Regions from separate parts of the Dialister sp. genome, predicted to be linked through region 1. Evidence: riboswitches for the same ligand, from Rfam matches in the RefSeq annotation. Region 1 holds a riboswitch; the other holds the start of a gene.
The links. A riboswitch is a leader RNA that binds a small molecule or an ion and turns the genes downstream of it on or off. The one in region 1 is predicted to bind cobalamin.

Region 1 (10,198 bases):
CTTATGGGGCAGCCGGTTTGAAGCCATGGCAATAACCACCGCATTGTCCCCTCCCAGGGACAGGTCCATCAGTATAATAGATCCTACGCCGATCCAGAATTGCAGGGAAAACAGTTCCATAAATACCACTCCAATAAAAAAATCCGTCCCGCGGATCATGAACTCTATCGAAATTCATTATATACCGCAGAACGGATTTAGAAAAGATGAAATGTAACTGTGCCTATTGCGGTTTGACGAGCTGCTGGAGCGGTACTGATGGATAGAGTCATTCGTGCGGGCTTCTAGCTTCTAGCTGCTAGCTTCTAGGAAGGCTCTACAGCCTACGGCACGAATGACTGACGGAAATAAGCGCCGCAGGCGGATCAGCCTTCCTAACAGCTAGCCGCTAGGAGCTAGTGTCTAATTTCATAAATAATAGATTGTATTGCCGGACACAGCAAATAATGGTATACTTATTCCAGATAAATGCAAATTGCAGGGGGGGATAACGTTATGCCAAAAGTTGCTAAGCAAATACGCTGCTCCGAAAGCGAACGCATAGAACTGCATAAAATCGTAAACTCTCAAAAAACAGAGCATCGCATTGTAAGACGTGCAAAAATGGTTCTTCTATGTCTTGATGGAATGCAAATCAAGGATATCGCGGCTAAGTTGGGGGAACGCCCCAATACCGTTAGCCTTTGGCGGAATCGTTTCGCTGAACAGGGCATCCCTGGACTACAGGATAAGAAAAGGCGGGGCCGTACTGCTCAATATGGACCGGAATTCCGCGAAATGGTGTTAAATAAGCTGAAGGAAGCGCCTCCAGACGGGCTAGCACACTGGGATGGTCCTACACTGGCAAGAGTTCTGAATGTCTCAAAGGCTGCCATTTGGCGACTTATGAGAAAGGAAGGAATACAGCTGGCAAGGCAGCGTTCCTGGTGTGTCAGTACTGATCCGGAGTTTACTAAAAAGTCTGCTGATATCGTGGGACTTTACTTGAACCCGCCAGAGAATGCTGTCGTAATCAGCGTTGATGAGAAACCATCGATACAGGCCTTAAGTAGAGCCCAAGGATATGTACTTACTCATAACAAGAAAATTGTGCGCGGGTTGAAAAGCACATATCGGAGGAATGGAACAATAAATTTATTCGGTGCACTGGAGGTAGCTACCGGACAAATTTATGGAAAGACAACAAAGAGAAAAACCAGAGAGGACTTTGAAGAATTTTTAGATGACTTATTGAAAAGTGAGCCGGGTGGAGACAAAGTGCAATATCATATTATTGTCGATAATTACTGCACGCACAAGCGCTTAAACGACTGGCTGGAAAAGCATCCTAATGTCCATTTTCATTACACACCAACGTCAGCAAGCTGGCTGAATGAAGTGGAAATATGGTTTAACATTATGTCGCGAAAAGTGCTCCGAGGGGCAAGTTTTGACTCTGTTTCGGATCTTGTGTCAGCGATTAAAAAGTTTATTGCTGCCTACAATGAGCATGCAGAACCGTTCCGCTGGAAAAAACGTGAGGTCAAGGGTTCGCAACTTAGGGATACAATCGGAAACTTACGAAATTAGACACTAGCAGCCCCGTGTGAGTGACTCTACACGCAAGCATACTAACCGCCAAACCCATCAGCTCGACAAACTGAAATATTCCTTTTCTTCCCGGACTATTCCACTATCGGTCCGATGGAGCCCAACTTTTCCAGGAGAGGAATATTGATTGGCGTATAGGCATCAGGGTGCTTCCGCAGGTAATACTGTTCCTCCTCCGGTGCTTCATAGAAATTTTCCAGCCCCTTCATTTCCGTCCGGACCTTCGGTGGTTTCCGTCCTTCTCCTTCGAATTCATTGAACACGATAGCGGCGTCGGTCATTTTCCTCGAGACTCCCCGATTCTGGAGAAACAGGAGGTAGTAGCTGATCTGCATAGTATCCTCGTGGGAAGTATAATAGACACCGCTTCTGTATTGGGGTCCCACAGCCTTCCCCTGGATGCCATCGGTATAGGGATTGATGATGGTGAAAAACAGGGCAAGAAGGCTCACAATATCAATCTTCTTGGGATTGTATACAATTCTGATGCATTCCCGGCCTTCCACTCTGCCACTATAAATGTCCTCTTTGGAAGGATTCGGACTGCTGCAGTTGGCAAAACCGGCGGTTACCTGAGCCACACCTTTGACCCGGGAAAACACTTCCTGCAACCCGTAATAAGGACCGCCGGCCAGGTACAGTTCTTTCATGAACGCTCCATTCATGTACATGGCGGTTCCTCCTTTCTAATAAAAACGCTTGGAATACAAGAAACAGGAGCTGCGATGAAAAGATTCACCACAGCCCCGGTTCCTGCGCATATTGACTTATTTACCGGTCGTTTCCCGCTGCCGCGCAGCAGCCCGATCGATATCAAATGTCCTGATAAGTTCCGCCACGGCCTGGCTGGGCGATACAACTCCCGCCAATACGGCAGCCTTCACTTCCGGAAGCCTGCCTTTAATGACAGGATCTTCATAGAAGAGGTTGTGGAGATGTTCGTCAATCATGGTATGAACCCAGGAAATGATCTGCCGTTTTCTGCGGTTTTCAAAGGCGCCGGATTTCTTCGTGACCTTCTCAAATTCCCGCATCACCGCCCAGAGCTCGAGGAGCCCCGTTTTTTTCAGGGCAGAGCATCGATAGGCATGGGTTTTCCATCCTTCCGTGGCAGGACGGATGAACTCTACCATCCGTTCATATTCGCCCTGGGTGACTTTGGCCCTTTCCAGGTTGTCACCGTCAGCCTTATTGACTACGATGGCGTCTGCCAGTTCCATGATTCCCTTCTTGATCCCCTGGAGGTCATCGCCGGCACCGGTCAGGACTACCAGCATGAAGAAATCGACCATGGAGCGGACCGTGGTTTCCGACTGGCCTACGCCCACCGTTTCCACCAGGATGACGTCGCAGCCTGCCGCTTCGCAGAGCATCATGGTTTCACGGCTTTTCCGGGCCACACCGCCCAGGGTGCCGCCGGAGGGAGAAGGTCTGATGAAACAGTTCGGCTCCCGGGACAGCTTCTGCATCCTGGTCTTATCTCCCAGAATGGATCCGCCGGTAATGGAACTGGTAGGATCCACCGCCAGCACGGCTACCTTGTAGCCCTGCTGGCAGAGGAGCTGTCCGAAAGCCTCGATGAACGTACTTTTACCAGCCCCTGGGACACCGGTAATTCCGATACGGAGGGAATGGCCGGTTCTGGGAAGTAATGCCTGTAATACACGCTGGGCCTTATCGAAATCCTTTGGCGCATTGCTCTCGATCAGGGTAATGGCTTTGGCAAGAATCATCCGGTCTCCCCGTTTTACACCTTCCACATACTCCTCTACGGAAAGTTTCTTACGAAGAGGTACGCGGCGCAGAGGTTCTTTCGGATAGTACTTGGTGTCAGTAACACTGTTTACCGCACTGTCAATGCCACGCATCACAGAGCAGGCAAACTCGGGATTCTTTTCTTTAGGTACCCAGCTTGGCCGGAGGTCATCATCATTTTCAGGCATAAGCGCACCTTTAACCTTCCTTGGCTTCAGCTTTGGCGCGGTCTACAAGAATCTGCAGAAGTTCAATGCAGCACTTCGGGATGTTGGTGCCCGGCCCAAAGATTGCCGTAGCTCCATGATCATAGAGGAACTGGTAATCCTGGGGAGGAATGACGCCGCCGATGCAGACAAGGATATCATCGCGGCCCCGTTTCTTAAGTTCTTCTACCAGGGCAGGGAGCAGAGTCTTATGGCCTGCAGCCAAAGAGGAGAAACCAACAATATGAACATCGTTATCTACGGCATCCTGCGCCGCTTCTTCCGGTGTCTGGAAGAGCGGGCCCACATCGACATCCCAGCCCATATCGGCAAAGGAGGATGCCAGTACTTTCTGGCCTCTATCGTGGCCATCCTGGCCCATCTTGCAGAAGAAGATACGGGGACGGCGGCCTTCCAGCTGTTCAAATTCATCGATCAGCTTTTTAGCCTTTTCAAACTGGCCGTTGTCCTGGAATTCACTGGAATAAACGCCGGATACGGTGTGGATGGTGGCATTGTAACGGCCGGAAACCTTTTCGACGGCATCGGAGATTTCGCCAAGGGAGCAGCGGTCATGGGCAGCCTGGACAGCAGCGTCCAGAAGGTTGCCGTTTTCACGGCTCTCTGCGCACTTGGTGATATGTTCCAGATCCCGGCGGACTTTTTCCGGATCCCGGATAGAGCGGAGTTTTTCCAGTCTCTTGATCTGGGCATTACGTACAGCGGTGTTATCAATGGACAGAACGTTCAGCGGATCTTCCTTGGCCAGGCGGTACTTGTTCAGGCCCACAATGGTTTCCCTGCCGGAGTCGATGTCCGCCTGGCGGCGGGCAGCGCATTCCTCGATGCGCATCTTCGGAAGGCCAGTGGCAATGGCCTTGGCCATGCCGCCCAGAGATTCCACTTCCTGGATATGGGCCCAGGACCGTTTAATCATTTCATTGGTCAGGTATTCCAGGTAGTAGGAACCGCCCCAGGGGTCGATAATCTTGCAGACCTTCGTTTCATCCTGGATATAAAGCTGGGTATTTCTTGCCAGACGGGCGGAGAAGTCTGTTGGCAGGGCGATGGCTTCATCCAGCGCATTGGTATGGAGGGACTGGGTGTGACCCAGGGCTGCGGACATGGCTTCCATGCAGGTTCTGGTGATGTTGTTGAAGGGATCCTGTTCGGTGAGGGACCAGCCGGAGGTCTGGGAATGGGTGCGGAGGGCCATGGATTTCGGATTCTTGGCGCCGAAGCCCTTCAGAATCTTCGCCCACAGCACTCTGGCAGCCCTCATCTTGGCCACTTCCATGAAATAGTTCTTGCCCTGGTCCCAGAAGAAGGAGAGGCGCTTGGCAAAGGCATCTACCGGAAGTCCTGCTTTTTCGCCGCAGCGGATGTATTCCATGCCGTCGGCCAGGGTGTAGCCCAGTTCCAGGTCACAGGTGGCGCCGCATTCCTGGATGTGGTAGCCGGAAATGGAAATGGAGTTGAATTTCGGCATATACTTGGTGGTGTATTCGAAAATATCACCGATGATACGCATGGACATGGCCGGCGGATAAATGTAGGTATTACGGACCATGAATTCCTTCAGGATATCATTCTGAATGGTGCCCTGGAGAATCTTTCTGTCTACGCCCTGTTCAATGCCGGCGCAGATGAAGAATGCCAGAATCGGAAGTACGGCGCCGTTCATGGTCATGGATACGGACATCTGGTCCAGCGGGATCCCATCAAAAAGGATGTTCATGTCCAGCATGGAACATACAGATACGCCTGCTTTACCGACATCGCCGACTACACGGGGGTTATCGGCATCATAGCCGCGGTGGGTCGGAAGGTCGAATGCAATGGACAACCCTTTCTGTCCGGCTGCCAGGTTTCTTTTGTAGAATGCATTGGATTCTTCAGCAGTGGAGAACCCTGCATACTGACGGACTGTCCATGGACGGAATACGTACATGGTGGAGTAAGGTCCGCGAAGGAATGGAGGAATGCCGCTCATGAAATCCAGGTGATTGCATTCTTTATAAATATCCTTCGTATAGAGCGGTGCTACCGGAATACGTTCCAGTGTGGTGTCATAAAGGTCATCATATTTCTTGCCCGTGGTTTTTTCCAGATCGTCCTTCCAGACATTGTAGTCACATCTCGGATGGTCTTCCAGATTCAGTTTTGTAAAGTCAGGATTCATTGCCATATTATTTTACCTCCTCTTCCGTAATCTTCATGCCTTTGGCTCTCTGAAGTTCACGGATGATCTCATAGCAATTTGCTTTCACACTGATGAAATCATCAACACCGGCATCCCGGTATTTCTGTTCCAGATCCTTTGGTGCTGCACCGGCGAGGAATACTTTCCCTTTGCCAAGCACTTCTTTCAGCCGTGGTGCCAGTGCCGGTACATCTTCCGGATAGGTATCATCCTTGGAGCAGATAACAGCGCAGTCATAGGGGGTACCCTTATCATCGCAGCCTTTCTTCAGTGCTTCTACGCACTTATCCCAACGGGAGCCCGGTTTTCCTTCATCATCCTGGAAGCCGTTGTTGAGGTGGACATTGAATTCACCGACCTGCAGGAAGGAAGTGGAGAAGTCGGCTCTTGCTTTATGCTGCGGAATACGGCCCATATTTGCCAGGAATACTTCCACATTTTTACCGGTTTCTTTCTTGTAATTTTCTGTATCGAAGCGGAGCCGTTCAAACCGTTCGGTCCAGCGATGTTCCGTAATCTTTCTGACCTTTTCCGGTTCGCCATCCGGAGTGATGGCCTTGTAAACTTCATTCTGGGTTGCGCCGGCAGAAAAGGCTTCGATGGCTTTAGCCAGCTTTTCCTCAGCTGGAGCTGCTTCCAGTTCTTCCAGCTTCTTGCCCAGATATTCTTTATCAATATCCTTGCGGTAAGTTTCTACGCCGTCAGACAGCATCTTTTTCAGGGTCTTCGTATCTTCCGGCCTCGGTTCGATCAGTTCTTCCGCCATGTTCGGGTACATGTTATTGCCTACAGCACGGTCTTTACGGAAGTCCAGAGCCTTGAAACGCTGTTTGAGGATATCCAGGATCTGTTCCTGCGGATACTCTGCCTTAAGAGCTGCCGTAAAGCCTCCCATGGATTCAATCTTCTGGAATTCCGCCCAGATCTTCTGGGCCATTTCAATGGTCAGGTGTTCCAGTGCCCAGGAGCCGCCGGACGGGTCGATTGGACGAAGCATACCGAATTCTTCCTGGAGAATAATGTGCGCATTTCTGGCAATACGACGGGAGAATTCATCGCCCTTTCTTACTGTCTCATCGTACGGTTCATTTTCGTAGGTATCTACACCGCCTACTACAGCGGAGAACATGGCCGTAGTATTTCTAAGCATATTAACACCGGCATCGAAAATGGTGCGGTAGAAATAAGCGGGGCGGGAATGGATCTTGCAGCTTCTATCTGCTTCTTCCGCACCGAAGGCTTTCATGATATTCGCCCACACTTCACGGGCAGCCCGAAGTTTCGCAATTTCAATGAAGAAAATAGTTCCCACGTTGAAGCCGAAATTGATGGACTGGGCAATATCGTGAATAGAAATTCCTCTTTTTTCCATTTCCCGAATATATTCCACAGCCATGGCAAAAGTATATGCTACTTCCTGTACCGCATTGGCACCGCCACGGGAGAAGACTTCACTTCTTGGCATAATGGTACGAAGACCCGGTGCGTTTTTCCTTGCCCAACGGATAGAATCAGCCATGTCATCGTAGCAGGCAGAAAGAGGTTTTGGCAGGGTGCCGTTCTTTGCCAGCTGGGACAGGGGGTTGGCACCAATCACGCCATGGAGTTTGCTGGTATCTTTTCCCTTAGCTTTTAACGCAGCAGCTACCAGCGCAATCATGCGGACCGATGTGGCACCGCAGTACATCATGAATGGATATTTATCCAGGTCAAGGCCATCAAGAAGCTGGGCCATATCTTCCAGTGTCGTAATGGATACACCGGTGTCCCCTGGTTTTTCTGCATCCTTTACATCAACGCCATCGGTGGAAGCACTGTCGAGACGGACGTTATATACAGTGGAACCTTTATCGATTTCATGTTTAAGAAGTTCGTTATTTTCTTTAGGAAGAGTTTCATCACAGGCCTGGGCAATTCCCCAAGGAGCTTCCTTATATCCATTCACCGTAGCGCCGCGGAGATAATCTCCCATGCCCGGATAATCATCGGTAGGCAGCTTGTCGTCCATAGCTACCGGACCGGTTCTCCATGTATAAATAGGATCGAAAGTGATACCTTCATAAGTCTTGGTATACATGAGTTTATCAAAAGGCTTGCCCTTCAGCAGGACATTGCAGGCCTCCACCCATTCATCCCATGTTGGTGGCGTAAATTCATCAAATTTAACAGCGGGAAAATCCGTATTCCCTTCTGATTTTTTAAGGATCTCCTCCAGCTCTTTATCAGTCAGCTGTTTTACCGGTTCCTGGGATTTCTGTTCATCCATGAATATATCCTCCTTTGAAATATTGACGGAGCAGCCAATTCAATGAAATCAAATCCTGCGCAGTCCTGTGTTCTAAAACTTCAAATTTGCACGGTATAAAATGATGAACACCGATAGCGCAAAAGAACATGATGGCAAAAATTGGTGCTTCCTTAGACAATTTCACAGCTTACAGGGATTCACCTCCTCCAGGATTTAAGATGATTGCAAGAAAAAAGCCGGCACCTGAAAATGGCAGCCGGTAATATGGGATCCTGCATCCCAAATCCCCTCCCCATCGCTCGCAGGTTTAACGGTGATTCATTGACAGATAGTTCTCCTGGCTCGGGATCACCATTCCTGCTCGCCTTCCCAGGTTTCCCCAGTGACATATATGAACAGAAACTCCCCCTTACAGTGGCGGGACCGCTCCGGCTTATACCGGATTCTCTTTTATGCTTACGCATCTGTCAGAAATATGAAATTGTCTAAGTGACTACAGTTACAGTATAATTCATTATTCTCTAACTGTCAATTATTTAATAATAATGTAGATGTTATCTTTCTATTACCATTTAATTGCTATTTCCAATTTCTAATGGACTCATCACATATTCGCTGGTATAATAAAGCTATAATTAATATCAGGCAAGGCTAGAGTTAATAAATATAAGAGGAGGAAAACATGGATAAATTGCAGGAAAAGGACAGAGAAGAATCTGTAACCTTAAGCCGCCAGTTTGCAGAAATAGAAGGACGACGTCCTCGCATTTACATACCGGAAATGGAAGACGATGGGGAACACGAAAAGCGAAAGGAAGCGGCAACCACCTTTGCCGATGCAGGATGGGATGTGGACGTAGGCTCTCCTGAACCACCGGAAGATGCGGCGCAGAATGCGGCAGACAACGACGTCCATTTTATCTACTACTATTCCACCGCCAAAAGCAGGACTAGCCTTCTGGTGAAACTCATCCAATATCTTACCATGCTGGGAAGAGATGATATCCTGGTAGCCGCTGCTCCGGTTACAGAGTCCGAGAGACCTGTACTTTTCCATTATGGAATTACCGCCGCCTTTGATAAAAACTACACGATCGATAAATCAAGCCTTACCATGCTGAGACTGCTCATTACAAGAAGCAGGGAAGAAGACTCAGACCTCTAAGTATAATAAAAAAAAGACCACCTTCCAGAACATGGAAAGTGGGCTTTTTTACTGGTAGGACAAGAAAAAGGAGTGATGCGCAGGCATCACTCCTTTTAGTGTCAAGCCGGAATCCTGTAAGGATTAGCCAACTGTGAACAGGGGATCGCCGCCCTGTACGCTCTGGCCTTCAGAAACCTGCATAGAGGTTACTTTGCCATCGCAAGGAGCCATGATCGGGTTGCCCATCTTCATAGCTTCGAGGACGAGGACTTCGTCGCCTGCTGCTACAGCGTCGCCAACATGTTTTTCAATGCGGATGACTTTACCAGGCATTGGAGCTTCAACAGATTCACCTGCGCCTGCAGGAGCTGCTGCCGGAGCCGGAGCCGGTGCGGGAGCCGGAGCCGGAGCTGCTGCCGGAGCCGGAGCTGCTGCCGGAGCCGGAGCTGCTTTCGGAGCTGCTGCCGGAGCCGGAGCTGCTGCTGCAGCGCCGCCGTCTTTAACTACAACATCGTAATCCTGGCCGTTAACTGTTACAGTAAATTTTCTCATTGTCTTTCCTCCTAAATGATGATAAGTTCAACTTTCAATTAGAACTGCTGGTTGGACTGAACGCCTGCAATGCGGGCTGCGGTTGTCCAGCCGGGTCTAGCTGCCGGGCGGATGGAGACGACTTCGCCGCCACCCATAGCAACGATAGCAGCAGCGATTGCTGCTACAACTGCACCATTGTCAGCGGCTTTAGGAGCTGCTGCTCTAGGAGCTGCAGCTTTCTTAGGAGCTGCAGCCGGTGCCGGTGCTGCGGACTGATTGAGAGATGAACGTACCTGCCAGATCATGATCAGGGCAATTACTGCAACAACAGCAGCAAATACCGCGATATACATAACTGTACTGTTATCCATCTGTACCCATCCTTTCAATTAAAGTATTTAAGCGGCAAATATTAGAGCGGAATGTTTCCGTGTTTCTTTGCCGGATGTACTTCGTGCTTGGAAGCAAGCATCTTCAGTGCATTGATGATTGTCGGACGAGTGTTGTGCGGATCG
Region 2 (10,198 bases), 470 kb from region 1:
GAATGAGGTTCCGGGATTTCGTATAGTCCACTTTCTTCTCAATGAGCATCCGGATACCGGAAGCGGCGATGAAACCGAAGAGAAGGATGCACACACCGCCCATGACGGGGGTGGGGATGGCATGGATAAGGGCAGCAATTTTTCCGATGAAGGAGAAGAGGATGGCGAATACCGCAGCACCGGCAATGACCCAGGTACTGTAGACACCGGTCATGGCCATGACGCCCATGTTTTCACCATAGGTGGTATTCGGTGTGGAACCTACGAAACCGGAAATGATATTGGACAGGCCATCAGCAAAGAGGGAACGGTGAAGTCCCGGGTCTTTAATCAGATTTCTTCCCACAATATCACTGGTCACAAAGAGATGGCCCAGGTGTTCCGCAAAGACTACGAAGAGAGCCGGGAGAATCATGAGGATAGCAGACAGGTTGAATTCCGGTGCATAGAATGTGGGGAATGCAAACCAGGGCATTTCTTCCACATGCTGGAAATTCACGACTCCAAGGAAGATAGAGAGGATGTAGCCTGCAATGACGCCGATAAGAATCGGAATGATGGCTACGAATCCCCGTCCCAGAACAGTGGCCAGGATGGTGACCACCAGGGTGAACATGGAAATCAGGATGGCCGTGCTGTTGGACATGCCCTGGGCTTCCCCAATGAAGCCGGACATGGTCATGGCCAGCGGCGCCAGTTCCAAACCGATAATAGCCACAATAGCACCCATGGCAGCGGGCGGGAAGAGGACGTCAATCCAGTGAACCCCCGCTTTCTTTACAAGGAATGCCAGGAAAATGAAGCAGAGGCCGAAGGCGATGAACCCGCCCTGGGCATCGGCGTAGGACATGCCCGCCGTAGACGTCACCGCCAGTACCGGCGAAATGAAGGCAAAGGACGACCCCAGGTAAGCCGGCAGTTTCCATTTGCAGATGAAGAGGTACAGGAGCGTACCGATACCATTCATGAAAAGGCAGGTAGCGGGATCCACATTCAGCAGAAAGGGCACCAGCACCGTGGAGCCGAACATGGCAAAGAGATGCTGCAGGCTCAGTGGGATGGTCGGCAGGATGGGCAGCCGTTCTTCCACCTCGATAATTCGTTTACTCATTTCATTCCTCCCTCGCAGGACTCATAAAAAAGGAAGGCCCCTGCATGGCTGAAGACCCTCCTTCTATGAATCACAACTGTAAAATTTTCATCCCTACCATTTTATTCTCTTCCCCAGGGAATTGCAAGGGAGAATTGCGTATACTGTTACCGCAAATACTTATGAAACAAAGGACAGACAGATCGAGGTCGAGATCGAGATTGAGGGAACCAGCCTGCGGCAGATCAGTAACTGGTGGCTAGTATCTGGCAGCTGGGTGGCCAGCCTGCGGCACTTCCATCAGCACCCCAACCTCCCCTCTAAAGAGGGGAGGTTGGGGTGCTTCGGCGGCTTTGCTGCTGGACCTCAATTCTCTTCACTCAATTCTCAATTCTGCCTTTTCTCAGAACTGATACTGCAGGCCCACTTCGAAGTTCCGGCCTGGAGCAGAGTACCAATTGCTTCCATAGGGATCATAGGAGCTTCCTACGTCGGTATAGAACTGGTCGAAGATGTTATTGAGCCGTGCAAAGAGGGTAGCCCCTTTGGTGAAGTGGTAGTTGGCCGCCAGGTCCCATACCCAGTAGTTGCCGTAATCTCTCATTTCGGGATGGGCTTTCATACCATACCGGTTCATGACACCCCGGCCATCCAGGGAAGCATCGAAGCGGTCTGCCCTGTAATGGACGCCCACATTGAGCACACTTTCCGGAAGACGTCCATTGTTGTTGATGTTCTCTCCTTTGGCTGCATTAATATGGAGGTAAGAATATCCGATATCGGCACTCCAGTGCTTACTGAAATCTTTATTCAAACTCAAATTAAAGCCATTGACAGATGCTTTATCCATATTATTCCATGTATATATACTCGTATTTGTCGATTCATCCCATAAAGAAGAATTTGTAATCATATTTTTAGCATGGGTATGGAAGAAGTTGACAGTTCCTGCCATGGTGTCATCAAATTTGTGACTGGCGCCAATTTCAACAGTATAACCGGTTTCCGGTTTAAGGTCCTTATTTCCTTTCGTCAAATATTTAGTGTTGCCATAATCCATCTCGCTGTATACATCCTGCTGATACAGGTTCGGCGCCACGAAGAATGTCTTGTAGTTGATGTAGTAATTGGTATTTTCACTCTGCTTATAGCCGATGGAAAGGCTGGGAGAGGTACGGCTTCCAAACTGCGAATTATGATCGTAGCGGACGCCAGGAGTAATATTCCATTTATCCGTAATATCGATTTTATCCTGCAGGTAGAAGGCCAGGTTATGGACCTTGGCGCCGGTCAGTTCCGGTTCCGACGGATAGTCACGGATTTCATCCTCGTACCAATCCATGCCGCCGGTCAGTGTCTGCCGGTCCATGCGATAGGTTAGCTGGTCGGAAATACCGCTGGTCCTCATTTTCATATTGAACCACTGCATTGGTACATCAAAGGTGGTGTTATTCCGGTATACAGAGAAGAGGTTGTCCAGACGGTCATTGATTTTCGCCTTATACTGGAAGCTAGTGGAATCATTGTCTTTCTTACCATGGGATTCTGTGGAATCATTCGTGCCGGTGTTGGGCATAATGTAATTGGACTTATACTTTTCATACCGGAAGACCAGATTCGAATCGTTCCCCAGGTCATAGCCCAGTTTTACATTGTAATGATCCGCATTCAGATGGTTAACGACACGACGGCCCCAGCCATCTTTATATTTTCCCATGAGCTCCTTGCCTGCTTCCAGGGTCCAAAAGAAGTTATCCTGTCGGCCCTCGTTATAAAAGGTATAGTTTTCCCTGCCGAAGTTGCCCACAGAAGCCCGGAGGGTGGTGCTGACTTTATTTTCCTTTGGCGTTTTGGTGATGATATTGATGACGCCGCCCTGGGCATCGGATCCGTAAAGAGTAGAGGCTGAACCCTTCAGCACTTCAATATGGTCAATGGCATCCATGTTTGTAAGGCTGGACAGGTCCACATTCTGCAGGGTATTGCCATTTGAATTCTGCCGCATGCCATCTACAAGAACTACCACGTTCTTCGAACCGTTAATATAAATTTGGTCACTATTGCTGGTCTGTCCGCTCATACCATAGGATGCGATATTTACCCCCGGTACATGGCGGATGGCTTCGCTTACATCGTCATAGTGCTTTTCGGCGATTTCTTTTGACGTCACCACGGACACGTCGGCGTTGGAGTCCATCTTCTTTTCCGGCACCCGGCTGGCGGTGACTACGATGCCCTCCAGAGAGTATACCGGCGCCTCGGCCGCTTCCACTGAAAAAGCGCTGCCGGAAAGTGAAAGCACTGCCAGTGACGCTGCTAATAATTTCTTCTTCATTTGAATTCCTCCCTCATTTCCCTCACTTGGGGTGTAAGAAACAAGACCGTCTGCAAAGGGCAGATATACATCGTATCGTTCCTTTCCATCCGGACATTGTTATTCATAAGGCAGTTCTTCTGACTCAGCTTCCTCAAGGGTGCCGTCTTCCCGGTTTCCCAGTGACATCATGACATCCTCTCTGCTTCACAGCGGCGGGACCGTGGCGGACTTGGGAGATTCCCTCACCGCGCTTCTCTTTTCATCGGGTCTTCCCCGAACCATTATGAATTCATAATGAGCTTACTCTTCTATTATACATGAATGATAAAATTTGTAAATATAAAGCTAATAATTTTATCATTTACAATTTGCATGTTATAATTTAAAGGAAATAATTAACAACAGGAGGTCTTTCCATGAAATACAGGGCAGCCCTGGTTCCTCTTTTCTGTCTCCTCCTCTCCCTTGGGGGATGCGGATTTAAGCAGATGGGACCAGTAGGAGAGGGAAAAAGTTACACCGTCACAGACGCCACAGGCGCATCGGTCACCATTCCTGCCAAGCCGAAGCGGATCCTGGGGAATTCCGCTTCCATCGATACCATGCTCCTTTCCGTGGTGACGCCGGATAAGCTGGTAGCCGCCACGGAGGCGGATCGGGACCCGGTGATATCCTACATTGCCGACGATACGAAGGATATCCCCCTCACCATTCCCCTCACAGGCCTTTCCATGGAAATCATCACGGAAGCAAAGCCGGACCTCATCATCGCCTCCACCTACACCAGTGGCAATGACCTCAATATGTACCGGAACCTGGGCATTCCGGTGGTGGTCATTGACGGTCCGAAGTCCATAAAGCAGGTAAAGGAAGACGTCCGCATCATTGCCTCCGCGGTGGACGAAAAGGAGCGGGGCGAAAATGTCATCAGAAAGATGGACAGTGAGCTCTCGGAAATCGACAGCCGACTGGGAGAGGAAACGGGAAAGAAACCGGTGGTGTACCTGGTGTCCCAGATGACCCGCTACGGCGGCCCGGGGTCCATGTTCGACGAGCTCCTCACCAGGGCCCGCATCGATAATGCCATCACCCTGGCCGGCGGCGTGAACGGCCAGGCCACATCGCCGGAACTCATCGTAAAGACGGACCCGGACATGCTTTTCGTCTCCACAGATCGGGATTCCGACACCACCGGCGCCGCAAAGTACCGGGACGATTTCCTCGCAAACCCCGCCATTGCCTCCATGCGGGCAGCAAAGCATATCGTGCCCCTGGAGGACCGCTACATTTATTCCGCCTCCCAGAACTGCGTATGGGCCATCAAAGCCATGGCCAACGCCGCCTACGGTCCCATATTTGACATGAGCGATGAAAAACAGATCCGGGGATATTAAAAGCAGAATTGAGATTTGAGTGAAGAGGATTGAGGTCCAGCGGCGAAGCCACAAAAGGTCCAGACCTTCCGGGCCCACGCCCTATCTCCCCCGGCTTCCATCAAGAAAAGCCCTTCCGGTTATCCGCCGGAAGGGCTTTTCTTATCACTTCATCACTTATCCAAGGAGTGCCTTTATGGCGCCGCTGGCACCGATGCGGGAAGCGCCGGCTTCGAGGTACGCTTCCATTTCTTCCTTTGTATGGATACCGCCGGCCGCTTTGATTTTGACATCCTTTCCCACGTACTTCCGAAAAAGCTTCACATCTTCCAATGTAGCCCCTTTCCCGCCGAAACCGGTGGAAGTCTTGATGTAGTCCGCGCCCCCTTCTGTGACGCAGCGGCAGGCATCGATTTTTTCTTTTTCCGTCAGATAGCAGGTCTCCACGATGACCTTCAGGATATGGTCCTCAACAGCTGCCTTCATTTCCGCAATTTCGCCGGTCACATAGGTAAGGTTTCCTGCTTTCAGGGCACCGATATGGATGACCATGTCGATTTCATCGGCTCCGTCAGAAATGGCGGTCATGGCTTCCTGTACCTTGGCCTCGGTAGAACAGTTGCCCAGGGGAAAGCCCACCACCGTACAGATTGTAAGGGATTGGAATTCCTCCCTCACCATTTTTACAAAGGAAGAGGGAATGCAGACGGAGGCCATATGGTACCTCTCCGCCTCTTCACAGAGCTTCCGGATTTCCTCCCATGTGGCAGCCGCCTTCAGCAGGGTATGGTCCACGTGGGAAAAAATAAATTCATTGGTCATAATGTGCCTCCTGGAAAATGATGGATTGAACTATTGCGGTTTGACGAGCTGTTGTATCATGCGCTGATAGGTAGCGTCATTCGCACGGAGCTTCTAGCTGCCAGCTTCTAGCTTCTAGGAAAGCTGGCCAGCCTACGGCACGAATGACTGACGAAAAGAAAGCGCCGCAGGCGGATCAGCCTTCCTAACAGCTAGCCGCTAGAAGCTAGCAGCCCCGTGTGAGTGACTCTACACGCAAGCATACTAACCGCCAAACCCAACAGCGGGGCAAACTGAAATTGGCAGTTTAACCTGCCATACTCTTAGTGCATTCATTATATCACGACAGGTCAGCTGCTACAGGGACACATCCCGCTTACCGGTGAGCTTATAGAAGAGGAGCAGGGAAATGATGGAGGTCACCGTGAGAATAGTAGCGTAAGCAGAGGCATTCCCGTAATTGCCCCGGATAACTTCAGTGTAAATGAAAACCGTCAATGTCTGGGTGGAATTGGTGTAGAGGATAATGGACGATGACAGTTCGCTGATGATGGTAACCCAACTCATGATGGCCCCGGAAAGGACTCCCGGCGCCATCATGGGAATGGTAATTTTCCGGAATGTAGTCATTTCCGATGCTCCCAGGGATATGGCCGCCTCCTCGATGGAAGGGCTGATATTTCCCAGGACCGCCGTGGAAGAACGGACTGTATAGGGCATGCGGCGGATAGCAAAAGAAATAATCATGATCAGTGCCGTACCGGTCAGAATCAGCGGCGATTTATTGAATGCAAAGACGAAGGAAATACCAAGTACCGAGCCAGGAATGATAAAAGGGAACATGGTAATCACATCGAGGGCACTGTTCAGAGGATTCTTCTTGCGTACCGAAAGGTAGGCGATGAGCACCCCCAGCACCAGTACAATGCAGATAGCGCAAAGTCCCAGAAAATAGGTATGCCAGATGACATCATTGTCCTTGGCAAACAACGTAGCATCGTAGCTCTGGAGTGCAAAACCGCCAGTAAAGACCTGTCCGCCATTGGAAGCAAGAAAAGAGGTATAAATAACCACAGCCTGCGGCAGGACTGCCAGCCCCACCACTACATACACCCACAGGTGGGCCAGGATATTTTTCATTCCCTTCGCCTGTTCCGCTACCATGGGCTTCAATGCATTCATGGCATAGGTATTCCGATTGGCCAGGAACCGCTGCACGAAGAACATAACAATGGTAAGGCCAATGACAATACAGCAGATGGCTGCCGCAAAACCGTCATCGCCGCCGACTTCCCCCATAAACTGGTTATAAATAAGTACAGGCAGTGTCTTGTACCCTTCCCCAATCAGCATGGGAGTACCAAAATCGGCAAATACCCGCATGAAGACAAGCATGGAACTGGCTAAAAGCGTAGGCATGACAAGGGGAATGATAATTTTGAAAATCCGTCCCATTCGCCCACACCCCAGACTTTCCGCCGCCTCGTTCAGGGAATTATCAAGGCTCTTCAGGGCACCGGATACGTAAATGAAGACAAGGGGAAATGACTGCAAAGTAAATACAAGTACAATACCTGCAAAGCCGTAGACCCCGCCAAAATGGAAACCGAACGTGGAATTCAGGAAATGGGTAATAACTCCGTTTCTTCCAAGTAACTGAATCCATGCATAGGCCCCAATAAAGGGCGGCGATAAGTAAGAAATAACGATAAGAATATTCAGGAAGCTGCTGCCCCTGATTTTCAGTCGTCCCATAAGATAAGCCATAGGAAGCCCCAGAGCAGCTGCCAGGAATGTAGACACTACCGTGACCTTCAAGGAATTAACCATGGTCCCCCAATAAAATCGCTTGGCAAAAAAATGGGAAAAATACTGGAGTGAAAAAGCGCCGGTATCTCCAGCGATGACACTTTTATAAAGAATGAGAAAAAGGGGGTACAGAATAAAAAGAGCAAAAAACGCCAGTATGAGAATACTGAAAAGGTTCCATATGGTGATTTTTTTATTCATGAACCACACCTTCTATCATTGATTTCTCCGTATCTTTCCGGAATACATTGATCAGATTCGGTTTCACCGTAAGGGTCACATGGGTACCATCAGAAATGATATCGTGGTCTTCCCGGGTTTCCAAAGCCTCGATGTCCTTTCCTGTTTCCAGATGAATAAAATAGTGAGTAGTGAGCCCCAGGAATATGGAGGAAGATACAATACCGCGAATGCCCTCTCTTCCATCTGTATGGATTTCAAATTCCTCCGGTCGTACGGATACAATGACCTCCTCTCCACCACCGGCCTCCGAAGCCAGTCCGGATATTCCTGTTTTATACCTGCTGCCACTAAAAGAAAGTACTCTTTTTTCGCCGCCAGAAAGGATGGCAGGGAGAAGGTTAGACAGACCGATAAAGGTAGAAACAAATACATTGGCCGGCCGCTTGTAGATATCCGCCGGTTTGCCGATCTGTTGGATAACCCCATTATTCATGACCGCAATCCGATCAGATACCGCCAATGCCTCTTCCTGGTCATGGGTGACATACATGGTAGTAATATCTACCTTCCTCTGGATCTGCTTGATGGCGCTCCGCATTTCGATACGGAGTTTCGCATCCAGATTCGATAAGGGTTCATCCATGAGAAGCACTTCCGGACGGATAACGATAGCCCGGGCCAGGGCCACCCGCTGCTGCTGTCCACCGGAAAGAGCCACTGGCATACGGTCTTTCAGATGGTCAATTTTCACAACCTTCAGAATATGGTCCACCCGTTCCTCGATTTCCTTTTCCGGTACCTTACGCATACGGAGCCCGAAGGCCACGTTGTCTTTCACTGACATATGAGGGAAGATTGCATAATTTTGGAAGACCATGCCCATATTCCTCTTGTCCGGTGATACGTCATTAATGACTTTCCCTCCAATGGAAATAGTACCGCCCTCAATGGAATTGAATCCGATCACCATACGGAGCAATGTGGTTTTTCCGCATCCCGATGGTCCGAGGAGAGTGAAGAATTCGCCTGCCTTTACCGATAAAGAAAGGCCGTTAATGACCGTATTATTGCCATATCGTTTAATGACGTGGTCTATATCAATGGAAACACTCATAGAATCTCCTTCTTTGTAAGTAAAATGATGAACCTGCCAATTGCGGTTTGTAGAGTTGTTGGAGCGAACGGTTTGGCATGCTTGCGGATAGAGTCACTCGCATGGAGCTTCTAGCTTCTAGCGGCTAGCTGTTAGGAAGGCTGATCCGCCTGCGGCGCTTCCGCCCGGTATTCCCGTCAGTCATTCGTGCTGTAGGCTGGCCAGCTTTCCTAGAAGCTAGGAGCTAGTGTCTAATTTCGTAAGTTTCCGATTGTATCCCTAAGTTGCGAACCCTTGACCTCACGTTTTTTCCAGCGGAACGGTTCTGCATGCTCATTGTAGGCAGCAATAAACTTTTTAATCGCTGACACAAGATCCGAAACAGAGTCAAAACTTGCCCCTCGGAGCACTTTTCGCGACATAATGTTAAACCATATTTCCACTTCATTCAGCCAGCTTGCTGACGTTGGTGTGTAATGAAAATGGACATTAGGATGCTTTTCCAGCCAGTCGTTTAAGCGCTTGTGCGTGCAGTAATTATCGACAATAATATGATATTGCACTTTGTCTCCACCCGGCTCACTTTTCAATAAGTCATCTAAAAATTCTTCAAAGTCCTCTCTGGTTTTTCTCTTTGTTGTCTTTCCATAAATTTGTCCGGTAGCTACCTCCAGTGCACCGAATAAATTTATTGTTCCATTCCTCCGATATGTGCTTTTCAACCCGCGCACAATTTTCTTGTTATGAGTAAGTACATATCCTTGGGCTCTACTTAAGGCCTGTATCGATGGTTTCTCATCAACGCTGATTACGACAGCATTCTCTGGCGGGTTCAAGTAAAGTCCCACGATATCAGCAGACTTTTTAGTAAACTCCGGATCAGTACTGACACACCAGGAACGCTGCCTTGCCAGCTGTATTCCTTCCTTTCTCATAAGTCGCCAAATGGCAGCCTTTGAGACATTCAGAACTCTTGCCAGTGTAGGACCATCCCAGTGTGCTAGCCCGTCTGGAGGCGCTTCCTTCAGCTTATTTAACACCATTTCGCGGAATTCCGGTCCATATTGAGCAGTACGGCCCCGCCTTTTCTTATCCTGTAGTCCAGGGATGCCCTGTTCAGCGAAACGATTCCGCCAAAGGCTAACGGTATTGGGGCGTTCCCCCAACTTAGCCGCGATATCCTTGATTTGCATTCCATCAAGACATAGAAGAACCATTTTTGCACGTCTTACAATGCGATGCTCTGTTTTTTGAGAGTTTACGATTTTATGCAGTTCTATGCGTTCGCTTTCGGAGCAGCGTATTTGCTTAGCAACTTTTGGCATAACGTTATCCCCCCCTGCAATTTGCATTTATCTGGAATAAGTATACCATTATTTGCTGTGTCCGGCAATACAATCTATTATTTATGAAATTAGACACTAGCAGCTAGAAGCCCCCGCCCGAATGACTCTACCCACCAGCGTCGCCCCATTAGCTCGACAAACTGAAATATTCCCACCAGATGGCCTTACCAAAAAAGAGGACCGTGA

Region 2: it holds a riboswitch for cobalamin, as region 1 does, so the genes downstream of both, ACFWUL_RS11195 (TonB-dependent receptor plug domain-containing protein) here and ACFWUL_RS01490 (methylmalonyl-CoA mutase family protein) in region 1, are expected to answer to the same signal.

What each region holds. Positions count from the first base shown of each region.
Region 1 covers NZ_CP181256.1:364,084-374,281, reverse strand. The annotation lists gene ACFWUL_RS01515 (TerC family protein) at 1-120, opposite strand, end outside; gene ACFWUL_RS01510 (IS630 family transposase) at 496-1,569, shown strand; gene ACFWUL_RS01505 (peptide-methionine (S)-S-oxide reductase) at 1,665-2,261, opposite strand; gene meaB (methylmalonyl Co-A mutase-associated GTPase MeaB) at 2,358-3,533, opposite strand; gene scpA (methylmalonyl-CoA mutase) at 3,544-5,739, opposite strand; gene ACFWUL_RS01490 (methylmalonyl-CoA mutase family protein) at 5,741-8,020, opposite strand; cobalamin riboswitch at 8,312-8,485, opposite strand; gene ACFWUL_RS01485 (hypothetical protein) at 8,685-9,167, shown strand; gene ACFWUL_RS01480 (biotin/lipoyl-containing protein) at 9,291-9,701, opposite strand; gene ACFWUL_RS01475 (hypothetical protein) at 9,740-10,054, opposite strand; gene mmdA (methylmalonyl-CoA decarboxylase subunit alpha) at 10,096-10,198, opposite strand, start outside.
Region 2 covers NZ_CP181256.1:2,834,483-2,844,680, reverse strand. The annotation lists gene uraA (uracil permease) at 1-1,111, opposite strand, end outside; gene ACFWUL_RS11195 (TonB-dependent receptor plug domain-containing protein) at 1,494-3,425, opposite strand; cobalamin riboswitch at 3,517-3,705, opposite strand; gene ACFWUL_RS11190 (ABC transporter substrate-binding protein) at 3,824-4,801, shown strand; gene deoC (deoxyribose-phosphate aldolase) at 4,958-5,602, opposite strand; gene ACFWUL_RS11180 (ABC transporter permease) at 5,939-7,591, opposite strand; gene ACFWUL_RS11175 (ABC transporter ATP-binding protein) at 7,584-8,687, opposite strand; gene ACFWUL_RS11170 (IS630 family transposase) at 8,918-9,991, opposite strand.